One region of the Streptomyces sp. NPDC006510 genome, then DNA from elsewhere that is predicted to be linked to it. Evidence: riboswitches for the same ligand, from Rfam matches in the RefSeq annotation. Region 1 holds a riboswitch; each other region holds the start of a gene.

What was found. Region 1 has a riboswitch for cyclic di-AMP ahead of ABZY11_RS18675 (M23 family metallopeptidase). Riboswitches for the same ligand answer to the same signal wherever they lie in the genome.
Region 2: another riboswitch for cyclic di-AMP. It lies ahead of ABZY11_RS18540 (peptidoglycan DD-metalloendopeptidase family protein); the one in region 1 lies ahead of ABZY11_RS18675 (M23 family metallopeptidase).
Region 3: another riboswitch for cyclic di-AMP. It lies ahead of ABZY11_RS39250 (M23 family metallopeptidase); the one in region 1 lies ahead of ABZY11_RS18675 (M23 family metallopeptidase).

The regions. Positions count from the first base shown of each region.
Region 1 is NZ_JBEXPH010000055.1:15,231-19,848, forward strand. It holds gene ABZY11_RS18660 (SPFH domain-containing protein) at 1-487, shown strand, start outside; tRNA gene ABZY11_RS18665 (tRNA-Met) at 589-662, shown strand; gene ABZY11_RS18670 (PP2C family protein-serine/threonine phosphatase) at 892-2,052, shown strand; cyclic di-AMP (ydaO/yuaA leader) riboswitch at 2,331-2,483, shown strand; gene ABZY11_RS18675 (M23 family metallopeptidase) at 2,495-3,637, shown strand; gene ABZY11_RS18680 (aldo/keto reductase) at 3,873-4,618, shown strand, end outside.
Region 2 is NZ_JBEXPH010000054.1:35,429-40,046, forward strand. It holds gene ABZY11_RS18530 (hypothetical protein) at 1-46, shown strand, start outside; gene ABZY11_RS18535 (SGNH/GDSL hydrolase family protein) at 62-907, opposite strand; gene ABZY11_RS18540 (peptidoglycan DD-metalloendopeptidase family protein) at 1,096-2,022, opposite strand; cyclic di-AMP (ydaO/yuaA leader) riboswitch at 2,028-2,182, opposite strand; gene ABZY11_RS18545 (alpha-galactosidase) at 2,479-4,575, opposite strand.
Region 3 is NZ_JBEXPH010000246.1:3,330-7,947, reverse strand. It holds gene ABZY11_RS39255 (GntR family transcriptional regulator) at 258-953, opposite strand; gene ABZY11_RS39250 (M23 family metallopeptidase) at 1,178-1,999, opposite strand; cyclic di-AMP (ydaO/yuaA leader) riboswitch at 2,013-2,179, opposite strand; gene ABZY11_RS39245 (pitrilysin family protein) at 2,451-3,833, opposite strand; gene ABZY11_RS39240 (pitrilysin family protein) at 3,860-4,618, opposite strand, start outside.

The sequences.
Region 1 (4,618 bases):
CGAGGAGCAGACCGCGCTGGCCGAGCGGCAGGCCTCGCTCGCCGCGCAGCGGCTGGAGGCGGAGGTACGGCGTCCGGCGGACGCCGAGGCCTACCGGCAGCGCACCCTGGCGGAGGCGGCCCGTGACCGGGTGAAGTTCGAGGCCGACGGCGACGCGTACACCGAGCGGACCCTCGCCCAGGCGCAGGCCGACGCCAACAGTGTGCGCGCCGCTTCACTGCGTGACGGCAACCAGGAGCTCATCGCGGCCAACCGCATCGTGGAGAACCTGCCCGCCCTGGCCGACGCGGCCGCCCGCGGCATGTCCGGCGCCGACCTCACCGTTCTCAACGGCACCAATGGTGTCAACGAGATGGCGGCGGGCGTCGTCGGCCAGGGGCTGGCGATCCTCCACTCGTTGCAGCGGGGCGCGAACCCGGTGAAGCCGCCGGCGGTCCATGGGAAGGCCACTTCCGCTCCCCGTATCTCCGAGACGAATCCGTCCTGATGCGGCAGGGGTGACGGCCGGGGCGAAGGTCGGGGGTGAAGGCCGGGAGAACCCGAGTGGTCAAAAGAGCGCCGGACATGCCGTAGAGTTGTGTTCACCGACGCGGGGTGGAGCAGCTCGGTAGCTCGCTGGGCTCATAACCCAGAGGTCGCAGGTTCAAATCCTGTCCCCGCTACTGAAGAATTCAGGCCCGGCACGCATACAGCGTGCCGGGTCTGAATCGTTCGGTCCGTGGCCCGCGCGCAGCGGCCGGGGCAGCGGCCGGGTCTGGGCGGTACGTGAGCCACACCACATGTGTCCCCCCATTGGCCGACGAGGAGTCGCCGCCGCGTTCCGCTCCGGTGAGCCTGGGGTGGGGCGCGGTACCGTCCGCAGCCGCGCGCGTACCGGGCAGGAGACCACAGGTGTGGAAGCGGGAGAAGCGGCGTGGCAGGCAGGCCGGGGGCGGGGCCCGTACCCGGTCGTTCGTGCGCACCCTGCCCGCCCTGATGATTCTCGGCGGGCTGGTGTTCGACCTCCTCACCCCGCCGACCTTCACCGCCATTCCGTTGTTCGTGGCCGCTCCGCTGATCGCCGCCCCGTTCTTCTCGCTGGCCAGCACCATCCGCACCGGTATCGCCTCGATGCTGGCCGTCATCGCGCTGCGGCTGTACAGCAGCACGTTGCCGGACGTCGTGCCGTTGATCGAGCTGCTCACCCTGGCCACCGTCTCGGTCCTCGCGGTCGTGATCAACGGGGTCGTGCGGCGCGGCAACGAGCAGCTGGCCTCCGCGCGCTTCGTCGCGGAGACGGCCATGCGCGCGGTACTGCCGCAGCCGGCCGACCGGACCGGCGGACTGCATGTCGCGGCGCGGTACGAGGCTGCGCAGGCGGACGAGTTCGTCGGCGGCGACCTGTTCGCCGTGGCGGACACCCCGCAGGGGGTGCGGCTGGTGGTCGGGGACGTACGGGGGAAGGGGCTCGACGCCGTGGAGACGGTGGCGGTGGTCATCGGGGCGTTCCGTGAGGCGGCCGAGCAGGAACCCTCGCTGGAGGGGGTGGCGGGGCGGCTGGAGCGGGCGCTGGCACGGGAGGAGGCGCGGCGGGGCGGGCTCGACGCGCTGGAGGGCTTCATCACCGCCGTGCTGGCCGAGATCCCGCCCGGGCTGGCCCGGGTGCGGATCGTCAACCGCGGTCACCCCGAGCCGATCCTGCTGCACCCGGGCGGGGCGCTGGAGGTGCTGAAGCCCTCCGTGCCCGCGCTGCCGCTCGGGATGGGCCTGGGGGTGTGGCAGGAGCACACGGACGAGTGGGACCTGTCGGCCGGTACGACCCTGCTCCTCTACACGGACGGCCTCTCCGAGGCGCGGAACGCCGAGGGGGTCTTCTACGATCCGGCGGCCCGGTTGCGCGGGCGGATCTTTCCGGGGCCCGAGGAACTGCTGTCCGCGCTGACCGACGACGTGCGCCTGCACACGGGTGGCGAGACGACCGACGACATGGCGTTGCTCGCGGTCGCACGTCCCGCGGAGGGGCAGCCGGACCGGCGGAGGACCGTGCGGATCGTCGGTGCTGAGGAGGCGTGAGGGGCGGGTGCGGTGCGGGGGTGCGGTGCGGGGGTGCGACGGGTGCGATGCCACCGTGCGTAACCGAAGGGCGTCGCTCCGCATAACATTTGACGCAACATCAGAAACGGGGTAGTGGCTGAGGGTCGGTCAACTCATCCGATTCCGCCCGCTTTTGCCCCGTAAAGTCCAGGCCAAAGACGTGAACGATCAGTGGGAACGGCTTGGAATACGACCCCGGTGTCTATTAACGTTCGATAACGCAGCGCGGTCGTCCCAGCCGTCGTCAGTGGCGGCACCGTGCGCGAGCGCCGAATTCCGCAAGGGAACCGGGGAACCACCTACATGGGGTGAATCGGACACCTGTGTCTCGTGAGAGGCGGAGGGGCCCGTAGGAGACCTTCCTGCTCCGAACCCGTCAGCTAACCCGGTAGGCGAGAAGGAAGGAAAGGAGTGCGCCCCCGTGGCGTCCAACAAGCCTGCCCCCGAGGCCCCGTCTCGGTTCAATCCCGACTACGGCACCGGTTACGGAGCCGACTTCGGCACCGAGCCCGGCGGCGACTTCACCGGCGAATTCACCGGTGAGTTCGGCAGCGACTTCCGCGCCGACGGCAACGGCGAGTCCGACCGCGGCTGGGACGAGTGGAACCCCACCGAGGAGTCCGTCCGCCCGGTGCGCGGCAAGCACCGCGTCGCCAAGCAGCGCAACGGACTCGCCCGCAGCTCCACGGTGCTGGGTGTCGGCGTCATCGCGGCGGTCGGCGCGGGCGGCATGGCCACCGCGCAGAGCAAGCCGCCGGTCTCCATCTCCGTGCCCGACTCCATCGCGGACAACCTCCCCGACGCCAAGTCCCTTCCCGGCGTGGGCTCCTTGTTCTCCGACGAGTCCGAGACGGACAAGACCGAGGTCGCGGCCGCCACCGCCCCGCTGACCACCGCCGGCATCACCACCGCCGAGGCCGAGCAGGGCACGACGGATGCGGGCGAGGCGCTCCGCGCCCGCATCCTCCAGCAGGCCGAGCAGCAGCAGGACGCCGCCGCGGCCGAGGCCAAGGCGACCCAGGAGAAGGAAGCCGCCGAGAAGGCCGCCGCCGAGGCCGAGAAGCAGCAGGACGAGGCCAAGGCCAAGGCCGCCGCCGAGAAGAAGAAGGCGGAGGAGGAGGCCAAGAAGAAGGCGGAGGCCCTGCGGCTCGCCAAGCTCGCCGCCAGCTACGCCATCCCGACCTCCTCGTACACGATCACCTCGACCTTCGGCCAGGCCGGCTCGATGTGGTCCTCCGGCTACCACACCGGCCTCGACTTCGCGGCCCCGACCGGCACCCCGATCAAGGCCGTGCACGGCGCCACGGTCAAGTCGGCCGGCTGGTCCGGTGCGTACGGCTACCGCACGGTGCTGGAACTCGACGACGGCACGGAGCTGTGGTTCTGCCACCAGTCCTCGATCGGTGTCAGCGTCGGCCAGAAGGTCAGCACCGGTGACACCATCGGCCGGGTCGGCGCGACCGGCAACGTGACGGGACCGCACCTCCACATGGAGGTCCACACCGCCGACGGCACGGGCATCGACCCGATGGCCTGGCTCCGCGGCAAGGGCCTCAACCCCTGAGGCGACGCCCGCCCCGCGGGCCTCTTGATCCGAGCCGGTTCGCCGGCCGACGAACCCCGGCAGTCCTGACGCTCACCCCCCGACGTCAGGGCTGCCGGTCTGTTGTGAGCGGTGGGGAAGAGCGGGCGGTGGGGCAGAGGGCAGCGAGGAAGAGCGGCCGGTGGGGGAGAGCCGGCGGTGGGGAAAACGGCGAGCACCTGGAATAGCGGGCCCGCCGGAATTCGTTGATCCACTTATGACTTCTCTTCGCAGGCTGGGCCCTTCCGACCTTCAGGTCTTCCCGCTCGCTCTCGGCGGCAACGTCTTCGGCTGGACCGCCGACGAGGCGCAGTCGTTCGCCGTGCTGGACGCCTACGCCGCGGCCGGAGGCAACTTCATCGACACCGCCGACGGCTACTCCGCCTGGGTTCCGGGCAACGAGGGCGGGGAGTCGGAGACGGTCATCGGCAAGTGGCTGGCCTCCCGCTCCGACCGCGCCGACATCGTCGTCGCCACCAAGGTCTCCACCCACCCCTCGTACCGGGGGCTCGCGCCCGTCAACATCAAGGCCGCGGCCGAGGCGTCGCTGCGTCGGCTCGGCACCGACCGCATCGATCTCTACTACACGCACTTCGATGACGAGACCGTCCCGGTCGAGGACATCATCACCGCCCTCGACCAGCTGGTGAAGGAGGGCAAGGTCCGGGAGATCGCCGCCTCCAACATCAGCCCCGAGCGGCTCCAGGCCTCCCTGGACTTCTCGGAGCGCGAGGGGCTGGCCCGCTACGTCGCCCTGCAGCCGCACTACAACCTGGTCTCCCGCGACACGTACGAGGGCGAACTCCAGGACACGGCCGCCCGCGCCGGGCTCGCCGCCGTGCCGTACTTCGCCCTGGCTTCCGGCTTCCTCACCGGCAAGTACCGTCCGGGCGCCACGGTGGAGAGCGCGCGGGCCGAGAGCGTCAGCAAGTACCGGGACTCGGAGCGGGGACAGAAGGTCCT
Region 2 (4,618 bases), on a different contig from region 1:
GTGGCTTCTCGACTGGATCACGCCGGGCTCGCGGGGTCCGGCCTGATCCAGACGAAAGACCCTAGAGCGGCAGGAGGTCCGGGCGCTTGGCTTCGACGTGGTCGCCCGAGGACTCGCCGCGCAGCCGTCGGCCGATCCACGGAACCAGGTACTCGCGCGCCCAGTGGATGTCGTCGCGCCGCACTTCGAGGGTGCCACGCTGTGCCTGCGGGGGCCATTCCTGGTCGGGGTCGGCCGGCACGTCGATGCCGAGGACCTGGGCGGCGCGCAGCGCGACCCTGGTGTGTCCCTCGGGCGACAGATGGAGCCGGTCGTCGTCCCAGGCGCGCCGGTCCTGGACGGACCGCAGCGACCACAGGTCCAGGACCGGGCAGTCGTAGCGGTCGGCGATGGCCCGTACATGGGCGGTGTACGTGGCGATCTTGCCGCGCAGATGGCGCAGCACGGGAACGCCACGGGTGTCGAAGCCGGTGGTGACCATGACCGTGCCGACCGCCTCGGTCAACTCGGCGACGGCGCGCTCGAAGCGCTCGGCCACGTCGTCGGGGTCGGTGCCCGGCCGGATGATGTCGTTGCCGCCGGCGCAGAAGCTCACCAGGTCGGGTGCGAGCTCCCTGGCGCGGGGCACCTGCTCCTCGACGATCTGGTCGAGGAGGCGTCCGCGTACGGCGAGATTGGCGTACCCGAAATTCCCGTGCGCGGAGCCTTCGGCGCCCGTCGCCGCATCGGGGTCCGGGAGCTGGTCCGCGAGGAGTACCGCGAAACGGTCCGCCCAGCCGACGAAGGTCCCGTCCGGGCCGGGGTCGCCGACTCCCTCGGTGAAGCTGTCGCCGATCGCCGCGTACGACCCGATGACGCCCTGTCGGTTGTTGACGCCACGTTGGTTTTTTCTCGAATCGTCTGCCACAAACGCTTATCCTGCACCGCTGAATGTGACCTACGCGACCGTAATAAGGGGTTGACGGGTGGTGAGATAGACCACCCGGTCAGTTTTTGGTAAAGGGGGAATAAGCAGAGGGGCGGTGCGCCGCCGCGCACCGCCCCTGCTGTGTTGCTCAGGTCATGCTTTGTCGCTCAGCTGCCCGGCCGTTCGGCTCAGACGTAGATGCCGTGCGAGGCCAGGAAGGCGATCGGGTCGATGTCCGAGCCGTACCCCGGGCCCGTGCGGACCTCGAAGTGCAGGTGCGGGCCGGTGGCGTTGCCGGTGGCACCGGAGAGGCCGACCTGCTGGCCGGCGCTCACGGCCTGACCCGCCGAGACGGAGAGGGAGGACATGTGGCCGTACTGCGAGTAGTGGCCGTCGGCGTGCCTGATGACGACCTGGTTGCCGTACGCGCCGCCCCAGCCGGCGGTGACGACGGTACCGGAGGTGATGGCCTTGACGCTGGTGCCGGTGGCGACGGGGAAGTCGATGCCGGTGTGGCTGCCGCTGGACCAGTTGGAGCCGGAGGCCCGGTAGTTGGTGGTGTGGTTGCCGGGGACCGGGTGGGCGTAACCGGAGGCGGTGCTCCGGGCGGCCGGGGCCTTGGTCTCCGGGGCGGCGGTCACGGACTTGGCCGGGGCGGACTTCTGCGCGGCCGACGAGGCGACCGAGGGCGCCTTCGACGGGAGGGCCGAGCCGGTGCCGGCGCCGGTGGGCGCGGCGTTGCCGGACGCCTTGGCAACGAGGGTCAGTTTCATGCCCGGGAAGATCAGGCTGGGATCCTCGCCGACGACCTTGCGGTTGTCCTGGTACAGCTTCTGCCAGCCGCCCTTGATCTTGTGCTCGGCGGCGATCTTCGACAGGTAGTCGCCGGAGACGACGGAGTACGTCGTGGTGGCGGCCTGCTTCTGGGAGACCGGCGCGGCCTGCGTGGCGGCGGCCGACTTCGGTGCGGCGGCCGGAGCGGCCTGCTCCACGGCGTGGGCACCGGTGGCACCGAGCAGCGGCAGTGCGACGACGGCGCCGCCGGCGCTTGCCGCGGCGACGCCACGGGCGATGGTGCTGATCTTCGGACGACGGTGCTTACCCGATATGGGCATGAAGTACTTCCTCTCCGGCGCCTACGAGGTGAGCTGTCGGGTTCGGGCTGGAGATGCCCGGCCGCGCCGAGCGCGACTTCACCCCGAGCCGACCGGATTTCTCCGGTCGGCGGCTTACCTGGTTCCCCCGCTCCTGCCACGCGATGAGTGGATGCGGATTCCGGTCGGCGGCAGGATTAGGCGGTCCGTCCGGATTGACGGTGACCGTAAGCGAGCCGGGACGACGAGAACAAGCCACGGGTTCCACGCCGGAATCCGCGCCGGGAATTCAGCGCGGAATTCCGGTCACACTCCGTGGATTAAGGATCTTTGATTTCCGCGCCGCGCACGGATGCCCCAACATTGCCGTCACCACACACCGTCACGGATATGATTCCGCTCACGAGGCGGCACCCATGTCCCGCATAAACGGGGCATGTTATGGCAAATAACCGCATTACGGACATGCCGCGAGTGTCACCCCCGTCGGAGCCTCAGCACCCGCGCGTCGAGATCGCCTCGGAGTCCGGTGTGCAGTCCCTGATGCAGCAGCGCCGAACCGTGGTGCACCGCCCCCGTGTCCAGGCAGGTGTACGTCGCCGCGGGGTCGAGCCCGCGCAGCCGCAGAGCCGGGGGCCGCTCCCCGTACCTCTGCGCCTCCAGCCACATCAGGACCACGGTCTCCTCCCCGTGGACGTACTGGACCGCACTGAGTCCGCCGCGCGGCTCGCGCAGCCGGTACAGCTCGCCCCACTGCACGATCGGCCGGATCTCCTTGTAGATGTCCACCCAGGTCCGCGCCTCGGCCAGCTCCTCCTCGCTCCATTCAGTGAGGTCCCCGCCGACCCCGAGCACACCGGCCATCGCGCTCACGAAACGGAAGCGCAGCGAGCTGACCCTGCCGTTGAGCTGGTGGTTCGGACTGTCGGTGACCCAGGCGGCCATCACCCGGGCCGGATGGAGGTGCCCGAAGCCCTCCTGGATGGCGAGACGGTCGAGCGGGTCGGTGTTGTCGGAGGTCCACACCTGGTCCGTACGGGACAGGATCCCCAGGTCGATCCGGCCGCCGCCGCCCGAGCAGGACTCGAACGCGACCGAGGGATGCGCGGCCCTGAGCCGGTCGATCAGCGCGTACAGCGCGTCCACGTGCTCGATCCAGAGCTTCTGCGGGTACTCCTCGCCCGGCCAGCCCGCATCGGTGAAGCAGCGGTTGAAGTCCCATTTCACATAGTCGACAGGTGTTTCGGAGAGCAGCGTGTCCAGCTGCTCCCAGAGATACTCCTGCACATCGGGGCGAGCCAGATTGAGCACCAGCTGATGGCGGTACTCCGTCCGCGCCCGCCCGGGGAAGTGCTGCACCCAGTCGGGGTGGGCGCGATAGAGATCACTGTCCGCATTGACCATTTCCGGCTCGACCCAGATTCCGAACTGCATGCCGAGCCCGTGCACTTCGTCGGCGAGCGGCTTCAGGCCGCCGGGGAAGCGGTCCGGATTCGGCGTCCAGTCGCCGAGCCCGGCCCGGTCACTGGTCCGCTGCCCGAACCACGCGTCGTCCACCACGAACAGCTCGACGCCCATCGCGGCGGCGCGCTCGGCGAGGGCACGCTGCTGGTCCATCGAGATGTCGAAGCCCGTCGCCTCCCAGGAGTTGTAGAGCACCGGCCGCAGGTTCTCCGCGTCCGGGATCACATGGGCCAACTGCCAGGCATGCCAGGCGCGGCTCGCGCCGCCGAACCCCTGCCCGCTCCACAGACCGGCGAATACGGGCGTGGTGTACGACTCCCCCGGCGTGAGCCGCAGCAGTCCGGAGTCGTCGTAGCCGGCGCCGCCGGTGATCTGTACGAGCCCGTCGGGCAGCCGCTGCACGGAGATCCGCCACGACCCGGACCAGCCGAGCGCGCAGCCGTAGACCTCGCCGCTCTCCTCGGTCGCCGCACCGTCGGCGTCCAGCGCGACCCACGGCAGGTACTGGTGGCCGGTGTGGCCCCGCCTGCTGGAGATGACGCTCTCGCCGTAGGTCAGCTCCGCCCGCGCGATCCGCGACTCCGCCGCCCAGCGTCCGTGCAGCCGGCTCAGCCGCCAGCCGTCCCGGGCGGGCAGCGACCAGGCGGCCGCGTCGGCGCGCAGCAACTCCAGCGGCGCGCCGTCCGGTCCGGCGTGGGCGACGGTGGCCCAGCGCTCCACGACATCGGAGTCGTCCCGCATCCGGTAGTGCAGGGTGAGGGCGAGCCGGTGCACGGAGTCGGTGAAGTCGATCCGCAGTTCGTCCCCGTCCACCACGGCGGCGCCGAAGGCCCACTCGGTGCCGCGAACCTCGGGGGTGCGTACCGAGAGTGCCGGGCGGACGAACCTGGGGCCGCCCTCCACCGGATACTCCTCCCGGCCGTCGAGATGGGACTCGAAGGCCCTGAAGGGCAGCTCCGGTGCCGCGGCCAGCGCCTCGGCCGCCGCGAGAGTGATCCTCGGCCCCCAGTGCAGATGGATCAGCTCGTCCTGCTCGGTCAGTCGCAGTGCGTAGCTGCTGCTCGCCCCGGTGAGCAGCCAGGTCCGGCCGGTGTTGCCCGTCTCGATCATCGTATCCCCACATTCAAACAGTTCCGCACATCATCGACCATCG
Region 3 (4,618 bases), on a different contig from region 1:
CGAGAGCCGTGGCACCCCGAACCGGGGCCGCGGCTCTTTCGTTCTCCTGAACGGGCCGCCCGGCGGGGGCCGTACGGAATACCCGGGCCATCCGGATCCGGCATACAGAACCCGGGCGCATCGAATTCATGCATGCCGAATGCGGGTGCACGAATTCGGGCACAAGGATTCCGCGCACACAGAATTCAGGCACGCGAGATTCCGGCGGCACGGAACGGGTCCCGCGCAATCACATGTGTTTGTATACGGCGTAATTGTTAATGCCGGACGCCTACGGTGTTTACGGAATGTTGCGAGGTCCTCACCCGGCCGGCGCGGGGAGCGGCGGGCTGCCGTCGCAGCCGGTGCGCGGCCGCGGCCCGTTCGGCGTGATGGGCGGCCAGCGCCCTGGCCCGCTCCGCGTCGCCGCGCGCCACCGCGTCCACGATCGCCCCGTGCTCGGCCCAGGAATCCACCGGCCGGGCCGACGGCTCGACCGCGTACATCCAGGCGATCTTGTGCCGCAGCTGGGTGAGCAGCGCGATCAGGCCGGGGCTGCCGGAGGCCTGCGCCAGCGTCTCGTGGAACCAGCCGCCCAGCGAGCGCAGGTCCTCGCCCTCGCCGCGCCTGGCCCGGTCCTGGCCGAGCCGCACCAGACCGCGCAGCACCTTGAGGTGCGCCTCGGTGCGTCGTTGCGCGGCGCGCGCGGCACCCAGTGGCTCCAGCAGCGTGCGGACTTCCAGGAGGTCGGCCGCCTCCAGCTCGGTGGGTTCGGCGACGCAGGCACCCGCGTGCCGGCGGGTGACCACGAAACCCTCGGACTCCAGGGTGCGCAGCGCTTCCCGTACCGGGACGCGGGAAACTCCATATCGACGTGCCAGCAACTCCTCCGTGAGACGGCTGCCGCGTTCGAAGACACCGGAGACGATGTCGTCACGGATTGCCGTGCATACCGAATGTGCCGGAATGCGCATGTCCGAACCTCCGCCTCAATCCCCGCGAAACGCGGCCGGCCGACGCCTGTTCTGCGACTCTATTGCAATGCGGCCGCATTTCCGATGCCGGATGGAAATTCATGAATATCTTTTGGCACGGAGCGGTTCGGCGGCCAGGCATCGCCCGCGGACGCATGGCGGGCACGCCGAAGACCCCGGCACGCTGCCGGGGCCTTCGGTGAGGTACTGCGGTGGGGCGTCGGTCAGACGTTGACACCGTGGGCGCGCAGGTATGCGACCGGGTCCATGTCGGAGCCGTACGACGGCGTCGTCCGGGCCTCGAAGTGGAGGTGCGGTCCGGTGGAGTTGCCGGTCGAGCCGGAGAGGCCGATCTGCTGGCCCGCGGCGACGCTCTGGCCGACGGAGACACCGATCGAGGAGAGGTGGCCGTACTGCGTGTACGTGCCGTCCGCCATCCGGAGCACGATGTTGTTGCCGTACGCCCCGCCCCAGCCGGCCTCGACGACCGTACCGGCGCCGACGGCGACGACGGAGCTGCCGGACGCGGCGTGGAAGTCGATGCCCGAGTGACTGCCGGAGGACCAGAGCGAGCCGCTGGACTTGTAACCGGTGGTGACGTACGAACCGGCGACCGGGAGCCGGAAGGAGCCCAGCCGCGTGCGCTCGGCGGACCGGGCGGCGCGCGCCTTCTCGGCACGGGCCTCGGCGGCGCGCTTCGCGTCGGCCTCGGCCTTGGCCAGCGCCTTGGCCTTCGCCTCGGCCTTCTTCTTGGCCTCGGCCTTCCGCTGGGCCTCCGCCTTCGCCTTGGCCGCGACATCCGCCTGGTGCTGCTGCGCGTCGGCCTGGGCGTCGATCCGGTCGGCGAGGGTCTTGTCGATGGCGATGACCTGGTTGAGGCCGGTCTCGCTCGCGGAGGGGGCCTCGGAGTCCGCGGCGAGCGCAGGAGCGGCCAGGCCGCCGATGACGCCGGTGGTGGCCAGAGCCGCGACGCCGACGACCTTCGCGCTGCGGCGCGTCAGTCGGCTCGGGGCACGGTGCTTCCCGGTGGCACGGGTGAACGCCATGGAGTGGCTGATCCTTTCCTTCCTTCTCGCCTACCGGGTTAGCTGACGGGTTCGGAGCAGGAAGGTCTCCTACGGGTGCCTCGGCCCCATCGGGGCTCAGGCATCCGATTCACCCCAGGGACTGCGTGGGTCCCCGGCTCCCCAGGCTCGCGCCTGACGGGGACTCGGCGATGGCTGTCCGGTACGTCGCGGATGCGGCATAAGAGTGACGGACAGCCGAGCCGACGCTAAGCGGGGTCACTTTCATTCACCAAACGGACAGGCCATTTTGTAGCGCATCCCACAGGGCAGACAGGCAACCTCCCCCTCGGAACGGACAAAAGGGAAGACCCCGGTGAGATCTCGCTCACAGGGGTCTTCCTCTTGTCCCGGTATCCGGCGATATGTCGGAGGGTGAGGCCGCTCATGGTGGAGTGACCGGCCCGTCGGCCGACTCCCGCCGGACCGGTCGTCAGCCGGTGACCACCGACACCTCTCCGATGCCCAGAGCCCGGACGGGCTCCGCGATCCGAGCCGCGTCGCCGACGAGGACCGTGACCAGCCGGTCGCCCGGGAAGGCGTTGACGACCGCCGCGGTCGCCTCGACCGTGCCGGTCTCCGCGAGCCGGGCGTACAGCTGCGCCTGGTAGTCGTCCGGCAGGTGCTGCTCGACCTGGTCGGCGAGGGTGCCCGCGACGGAGGCCGCCGTCTCGAACTTCAGGGGTGCGACACCCACGAGGTTCTGCACGGCCGTCTCGCGCTCCTCGTCGGTCAGGCCCTCGGCCGCCAGGGTCCGCAGCACCGTCCACAGGTCCTTGAGCGCCGGTTCGGTGGACTCCGTGTCCACCGAACCGCTGATGGCGAGCATCGCGGCGCCGGTCGCCCCCGAGGCGGAGTCCGGGGCCGACGACCGCAGCACCTGGGCGAAGGCCCGTACCCCGTACGTGTAGCCCTTCTCCTCGCGCAGCACACGGTCGAGGCGGGAGGTGAGAGTGCCGCCCAGGCAGTACGTGCCGAGCACCTGGGCCGGCCACACGCTGTCGTGCCGGTCGGCGCCGATCCGGCCGATCAGCAGCTGCGTCTGCACCGCGCCCGGACGGTCGACGATCACCACCCGCCCGGTGTCGTCGGCGGTGATCGGCGGGGCCGGACGGGGCTCGGCGGTGTCTCCCGACCAGTCGCCGAGGGTGTCGGCGAGCAGCGCGTCCAGGTCGATGCCGGTGAGGTCTCCGACGACCACGGCGGTCGCCGTGGACGGCCGGACGTGGGCGTCGAAGAAGGCGCGCACGGCCGCCGAGTCGATCCGCTCCACCGTCTCCTCGGTGCCCTGGCGCGGGCGCGACATCCGTGCCGTGGCAGGGAAGAGCTCCTTGGAGAGCTGCTTGGCGGCCCGCCGGGCCGGGTTGGCCTGCTCGTGCGGGATCTCGTCGAGCCGGTTGCGTACCAGCCGCTCGACCTCGCTGTCGGCGAAGGCGGGCGCCCGCAGCGCCTCGGCGACCAGGGCGAGGGCCTTGGCCAGCCGGGAGGCCGGGACCTCCAGGGAGACCCGGATACCGGGGTGGTCGGCGTGCGCGTCGAGGGTGGCGCCGCAGCGCTCCAGCTCGGCGGCGAACTCCTCCGCGGTGTGCTTGTCGGTGCCCTCGGACAGTGCCCGGGACATGATCGTGGCCACACCGTCGAGGCCCTCGGGCTCGGCGTCCAGCGGGGCGTCGAGGAAGATCTCGACCGCCACGACCTGCTGACCGGGGCGGTGGCAGCGCAGCACCGTGAGGCCGTTGGGCAGGGCGCCGCGGTCCGGCGCGGGGAAGGCCCAGGGGCGGGCGACGCCGGGGGCCGGCTGCGGGTGGTACTGCATCGAAACTCCAGTCGCGGCAGCGTCGGTCACTTGTCCGCCCCTTCGTGCGCGTCGGTGTCGTCGGCGTCGGTCTCGTCGGTGTCCGCCGCGTCCGCGGGCTCGGCCGGTTCGACCGGCTCGTAGACCAGCACCGCCCGGTTGTCGGGGCGCAGCTGGGCCTTGGCGGCCGCCTGGACCTCCTCCGCGGTGACGTCGAGCACCCGCTGCACGGCGGTCAGGGCGAGCTGCGGGTCGTCGAACAGCACGGCGAACCGGCACAGTTCGTCGGCGCGGCCGGCGACCGTGCCGAGCCGGTCCAGCCACTCGCGCTCCAACTGGGCCTGCGCACGCTCCATCTCCTCGGGCGTGGGGCCCTCGGCGGCGAACCGGGCGAGCTCCTCGTCGACCGCGGCCTCGATCTGCGGCACCTCGACACCGCCGGACGTCTTGACGTCCAGCCAGCCGAGCGAGGGCGCACCTGCCAGCCGCAGCAGCCCGAACCCGGCTGCCACGGCCGTACGGTCACGGCGGACCAGGCGGTTGTGCAGCCGCGACGACTCGCCGCCGCCGAGCACGGTCAGCGCGAGGTCCGCCGCGTCGCACTCGCGGGTGCCGTCGTGCGGCAGCCGGTAGGCGGCCATCAGCGCCCGCGCCGGGACCTCCTCGCGCACCTCTTCGCGCAGCTGCTCGCCGATGATCGCGGGGAGCGTGCCGTCGCGCGGCGGCTGCTTGCCGTCGTGGGAAGGGATCGAGCCGAAGTACTTCTCGATCCAGGCGAGGGTCTGCTCGGGGTCGATGTCGCCGAC